Regions from separate parts of the Methylobacterium sp. ap11 genome, predicted to be linked through region 1. Evidence: riboswitches for the same ligand, from Rfam matches in the RefSeq annotation. Region 1 holds a riboswitch; the other holds the start of a gene.
The links. A riboswitch is a leader RNA that binds a small molecule or an ion and turns the genes downstream of it on or off. The one in region 1 is predicted to bind cobalamin.
Positions count from the first base shown of each region.

Region 2: another riboswitch for cobalamin. It lies ahead of BMX97_RS19730 (TonB-dependent receptor); the one in region 1 lies ahead of BMX97_RS21785 (hypothetical protein).

Region 1 is NZ_FOEB01000017.1:17,350-20,550, forward strand. Features, by position in the region: gene BMX97_RS21775 (heme/hemin ABC transporter substrate-binding protein) at 1-643, opposite strand, end outside; partial or broken gene hemP (hemin uptake protein HemP) at 640-726, opposite strand; cobalamin riboswitch at 1,481-1,695, shown strand; gene BMX97_RS21785 (hypothetical protein) at 1,819-2,616, shown strand; gene BMX97_RS21790 (TonB-dependent receptor) at 2,616-3,201, shown strand, end outside.
Region 2 is NZ_FOEB01000014.1:13,652-16,852, forward strand. Features, by position in the region: gene BMX97_RS19730 (TonB-dependent receptor) at 1-1,630, opposite strand, end outside; cobalamin riboswitch at 1,833-2,027, opposite strand; gene BMX97_RS19735 (hypothetical protein) at 2,166-2,390, opposite strand; gene BMX97_RS19740 (hypothetical protein) at 2,466-2,681, opposite strand; gene repB (plasmid partitioning protein RepB) at 2,762-3,201, opposite strand, start outside.

The DNA.
Region 1 (3,201 bases):
GCTTGTAGCCGTCGAAGCCCGTCACGGCATTGTCGATCCCGGCGAGCGCCAGGATGCCGTCGGCGGAGCTGCCGCGCCCGCCGGCCATCATGCGGCCGTTCGCGACGGACAGGATCACCAGGGCCCTGGCCCGCCGGTCGACCCGGGCTCGCGCTCGCGCCAGCTCGGCGAACCGGGCGCCGACCTCCGCCGCCAACCTCTCGGCCGCCGGCGCGAGTCCGGCGAGGTGGCCGACGGTCAGGATCTTGTCGAGGACGCCCTCGGGCGTCGGCGGCTCCCTGACGATCGAGACCGGGACGCCTGCCTCCCGCACCAGGACGAGCACCTCCGGCGGTCCGGCGCCCTCCGCCGCGATGACGAGATCCGGGCCGAGGGAGAGCAGCCCCTCGGCCGACAAGGCCCGCAGGTAGCCGACATTCGGCTTCTCGCGCAGGACGTTCGCCGGGAAGAGGCTCGTCGTATCGACGGCCACGACACGTTCGGCGGCGCCGAGCCGGTAGAGGATCTCGGTGACGGCGCCACCGAGCGAGGCGATGCGGGCCGCCGGCTCGGCCGCTCGCGAAACCCTGGGAACGACGGCGATGACGGCGCCGGCGAGGAGGGCGCGGCGGCTCCAGAGCCGCGGAGTGAAATGGTCGGTCATTTCGTGAGGATCAACTTGTTGTTGGCGGTGATCCGGAGCCGGTAATGCTCGCCGGCATGCACAATCGTCACCTCACGGGCCCCATGCATCAGGACGGTCGAGGCGATCGTCGCGGGCAGCTCCGACCGCCGGTCGCGTGCCAAACCCTCACGATCACCGCCGTTGCCGGCGGCGACGTCCTCTCGTTTTGTCATGGCGTAGACTTTGAGGCGTTCCGCATGTTTGAAATATTCTATTTCGAACACGGGGAAATTGATGACAACCCGTCCTAGGAGATCGTTCTCCGCTGCACAAGACGCGCTGCATCGGAGCAGTCAATGTGGCGCCCGCTGAGTGATCGGAGATCCTCGACCCTTATCGCGGCGACGCTTGCAGCCCAACAGGAGAAGCCGTCGGCGCCCCAGGGACGAGCCGGCAGTCAGCGATTCTTGTGCGTCTCTTATGCGTCGGACGCGAGTGTTCCGGCCGGCCTGCAGAAACCGGCGCTCGTGTGGCCTCAATCTCACGTGGTGCCGAGAATGTCGGATTGGTGGTGCGACGCACGGCGCGGCTCAAGAGCCCTCCCCTCTTGAGCGTGGGGCCAATCCGCGCCGCCCTCGACCCCTGTCTCGTCGGCAGCGTCACGACGGGGCTGACAAATACCCAGAAGTGGCTCGACGATCCGTTCCTGGTCTGGGGATCGTGAGCGGAGGGGGACGATCGCCCGGTGCGCATAAGACCAGGCATCGTTCCGGGGCAGACACGATCTGTCACAAGATAGCAACAGGCGGGAGCCGATCCGGCCCATCATCCATCGGGGCATGCGACCGCAATTGACAGCAGGGTAGGCGATCCCCGACGACCGACAACGGTCAAGGTTCTCGCCATCCTCGGGTGGCGGGCTAAGAGGGAATTCGGTGCGGCGCGCCATGCGCCCAGGCCGGAGCTGTCCCCGCAACTGTAAGCGGTGAGCCATCCGTCGAGCAGGGTCACTGGTGCGCGAGCACCGGGAAGGCCGGACGGATGGTTGCGACCCGCGAGCCAGGAGACCTGCCCTGACCCTGTTTCGTCTCGTGGGCGGGGTGTCCCGGCGGGTCGCGCCCATGCGCTGCCGGTGCCCGGCCGCGCCTGTCTCGCGTCCTCGGTCATCCCCCTGCGATCCTCTCTCATGACGGTTCGGGGAAGGACCATCGGACTTGGGACACGATCACCAGCAACGCATCTCGGGACATTCTGTCGGGCCGTCGCACCCGCCCGGGGCCGTCGATGACCGGATCGACCCGCTCGAGCTGTATGCCTCCGGCATCGACGCGTCCGACTACGTCGAGCGGATCGCCCCGCTGCTCCGGGCGGCTCTCCCGCGCGTCGGCGATCTCCTCGATGTCGGAGCCGGCGGCGGCCAACTCGGCGCAGCCTTGCGCGACCCTGGCGCCGCCTGGACCGCCATCGAGCCGGCGCCGGTCATGCAGACCCGCCTACAGGCGCTCGTGCCGCCGCCGGTCCTCGTGCCGGTACCATGGCGGGAGGCCGACCTGCCGGCCGGGTTCGCCGACACGGTGCTCGCCGCCAACATGGCCGGGCCGCTCACCGAGGCGGTCCCGTTCCTCGCGCGCTGCCGCGCCTGGGCGCGGCGCGACGTGGTCTGGCTGGTCCCGGCGCAGAACGGTCCCCGCGGTCTCTGCCTCGCCGGCTGCCTGCCCCGCGGATGGCACGGCGAGGACGAGACCCCGGGCGTCGACATCGTCCTGAGACACCTGCCGGGCGCCGACCACCCGCCGATCGTCGCCCGGGTCGATTGGACCTTCCGGGCGATCGTGCCGAGCGTCCCGGGGATCGCCACGTATCTCGCCGACCGGCTCGGCTGGGAGGCAGGCGACCCGCGCCGGCCCGCCCTGTCCAACCATCTCGCAGCCCAGGCCGAGCCGGTTCCCGGCGGCCATCGCCTCAGCGTCCCGCGCAGCTCGGCCCTTCTCGTGTGGAGAACACTCTCGTGATGCCCCGCCGTCTCCGGATGCTCGCGCTGGCGAGCGGATGCGTGCTGCCGGCTCTCGCTTTCGCGCAGGACCAAACCAACCTTCGCCTCGACGAGATCGTGGTCACGGCCACCGGCCGGCCGGAGCCGCGCTCCGAGATCGCCGGCACCGTGCAGGTCATCGACCATACGATGATCGAGAACTCCACGGGGAAGTCGGTCACCGACGTTCTCGCCGAGAACGCCGTCGGCTTCTTCTCGGAATGGACCCCGGGCCAGACCTCGATCAACATCCGCGGTGGCGCCACCGACGGCCAGGGCAAGGATTTCCGCAGCCAGGTCCTGGTGCTGATGAACGGCCGGCGCGCCGGCACCGCCAACCTGTCCAAGCTATCGATCGCCGATGTCGAGCGCATCGAGATCGTGCGCGGTCCCTCCTCCGTGATCTACGGCAGCCAGAACATCGGCGGCGTGATCAACATCATCCTGAAGACCGGGCGGACCGCACCCGGCACTCTGGTCGAGGGCATCGGTGGCGCCTGGGGCCTCGCCCAGGGACGCGCCCAGACCGGCGGCGTGGTCGGGCCGTTCGACTACTATCTCGGCG
Region 2 (3,201 bases), on a different contig from region 1:
CCTCCAGCCGCAGCCACGGCGTGACCGCGTAGTGGTTGCTCCACTCGATGCCGAAGCGGCGGGTCGGCCGGCTCGGCTCGGTGGTGCCGGTGTCGCCCTGGAACAGGTTCTCGGAGGCGAAGTCGAGCCGGAACAGGGCGAGGCTCGTCTCCAGCCCGGCGATGGAGCGGTTGCGGATGCCGACCTCGTAGCCCGTCGAGGGCACCAGGAACGGCGAGCGGCTGATGTTGAACAGCGGGCTTGCCGGATCGACCGTCGCGGTGACGCCGCGGACGTCGTTCGAGTGGAAGCCGCCGCCGTAGTTCACATATAACTCGGTATCGAGCCACGGCCCGAGCACCGCGCCGAGCTTCGGGGTGACGATGCCGTCGCGGGCCCGCCCGGAATTCGCCGGCGTGTCGGAGCGGACGTCGGCGTAGTAGCCGTCGGCCCGGAAGCCGACGCTGGTGCGCAGCCAGTCGGTCCAGCGCACCCGGTTCTCGTAGTAGAACGCCGCGCTCGCCTCCAGCACCCGGTCGTCGAGCACCGTCGAGCGGTATTGCCGGGCGGTGGTGTTGAACAGGCCGACCCGGATGTCGTCGGTACGGGTCTGGAGGCCGATCTCGTTCTCCATCGGCAGCCCGAGCAGGTCGCCCTGGAAGACGCGGCTGATCTCGCCGCCGCCGAGCACCCGGGCGTCGCGCTGGCGGAACTGGTCGCCGTTGACGGGATCGTTGAGGAAGTAGGTGAAGTTGTTCCAGAGGTTCATCTGGTAGCGGATCACGTAGGCCGAGGCCCGGGTGATGCCGCCCGCGTCCGATTGGCTCCAGCGTCCCGAGAGCGAGAAGCGCCCGGTCTCGCCGCCATCGGTCGGGTCCAGCGTGCCGTAGCGGCCGATAATCCCCTCCGCCACCGCCCGCTCGGGGATCTGGTTGGTGGCGTTCCACTTCGCCCAGTAGGCCATGCCGGTGACGGAAAACCCGTCGGTCGCGGTGCCCTGGCTGTAGCGGGCGACGCCGTTGAGCTTGCGCAGGGCATCGGGCACCACCCACGGCCCATCGTAGGTCTGCGCCTCGCCCGCCACCAGGAGGTTGCCCGCGCCGAGCGGCAGGGAGGCGGCCGAGAGCCCGCGCTTGTAGCCGAAGCTGCCCAGCGTGGTCAGCGCGACGTTGCGGTCGAGCTTGTCGAGGTAGTCGATCCGCACCGATCCCGCCGAGGCGAAGTCGCCGTCGCGGACGAAGTACGGGCCCTTGTGGAATTCGACCGCGCCGACGAGCTCGGGGATCAGGAAGTTGAGGTCGGCATAACCCTGGCCGTGGGCATGGGTGCGCATGTTCACCGGCATGCCGTCGACGTGGAGGGCGATGTCGGTGCCGTGGTCGAGGTTGAAGCCGCGCAGGAAGAACTGGTTGGCTTTGCCCTCGCCGGAATGCTGGGTGACGATCAGGCCCGGCACCGATTCCAGGACCTCGCCGGGACGGGTGACGGGGCGGCTGTTGAGCTGCGCGCCCGAGATGATCCCGGCACTGGCGGCATCGACGGTCGCGAGCGCTCCGCCGATGCCGGTGACGCCGCCGACGTAACCGGCACTGGCGGCGGGGCCCGACGGGGCGGGTGGCGGGGCGGAGACCTCGATCTCGTCGAGGCGGATCTCGCCCGCGGGCCCCTGGGCACCGGCTGGCGAGGATGCCACGGCGGCGATGCAGGCGACGAGCGGGGGAACGAACGACAGGCGGGAGGCAGGCACGGTCGGGACTCGGGCAACGGCAGTGGCACGTCACCGCGAACGAGGCCGCCCGGATCGCGAAGACCCGTTCCGACACCCGTCAGGACACCCCGCCCGACGCGCTTCGCGCGTGACCACGACTGACGGCAGGTCTCCTGGCTCGCGGGTCGGTGCCCGCCACCGTCTTCCCGGGTGAGGCACCCAGTGACTATGGTGGTGGAAGGCTCGCCGCTTACAGTTGCGGGGGCAGCCGCGGCATCGGGCGAACCCCCACCGCGTTCCCTTTTGATCCCCGAGGGGAACCGTCGCCGTGAGGGTGGCGGTTCGAGGGATCCGGGTCAATGCCCCGCGGTGCGATTGCGAACGCGCAGGTCTCGTCGCCTGCCGGTCGTTGCACCCGGGCACCGTTGCCCGCCGGGCCGGCTCGCGTCGACGCCACGCCCCGGGACAGGATCCGGCATCACGTGGACCGCCCCGGTTCCGGCGGGTCCGGGAACGGCGTCCAGTCGGTGAACGCCTCCGGGGCGTAGCCGTACTCGGTGGTGGCGACGTGCCAGGGGCGCGCATCGCCGACGCGCCCGGGATCCCAGCGGATCACGGCGCGCCGATCCGGCTCGTCCCGGTGGATGGCGATGATCCAGCGGCCATCCTGGGGGGCGCGATCGATGGGCCTCCAATCGGTCATCGGCTGCTCCTCATCGGCTGCCCCGCGGCGGCGGACTCTCGTCGTCCAACGCGCCGCGCCTGCCGCCGTTCGCCGTCAGCGCGGCGCGGACCCGCGCACCAGGCGCTCGCCGGCCTCGCATTCGCGCAGGAAGGTCGCCCGTCCGTCGCCGGTGATGCCGCTCCGGTCGGCCTTGGCCTCGCAGACCTCCCGCTCTCCGGTCCGCGGCGCGTCCTCGGCGAGGGCGGCGGGAGCCAGGAAGGGGGCCAGGACGGAGGCCGGCAGAGCGAGGAGCAGGACGGCGCGGCGCATGACGGATCTCGGAATGTCGGGCGGGACCGGTGAGGCATCGTCGCGCCCGTGCGATGGTTCCCGTGTGCCCTCGGCTCCCGTCAGGGCTTGGCGCGGCCGGCCCGGTAGGCGGCCAGGATCTCCGGCAGCCGGTCGAGGACGTAGTCGGCGAGGCCCGGCTCGGCGGTCTCGTCGAACGACACCGCGACTCGATCCGGGCGGCGCTCGATCCGGGCGATGCCGCGGCCGGCCTCGTCGCTCCAGACCTGCGGCGCCGGTTTCGGGGCCGCCGGGGGGGCGAGCGCGTGCAGCACGGCCGCGAAGCGCTCGTTCGTCGGCGTCTCGGCGAGGGCCGGATCGGCGATGAGCCCGGCGATCCGCTTCGGGCTCGCCGCCCGGATCCGCTCGGCGAGCAGCATCCAGCGCGGCCGCCCGGCGGCGGGCGCCGGGCCGATCGCCCGGACGACGTCGGCCGGCACCGTGCGGGCGACCGAGATTAGGGTCGAGAGGTCGCCCTTGCCGACGCCCATCGCGGCGATGA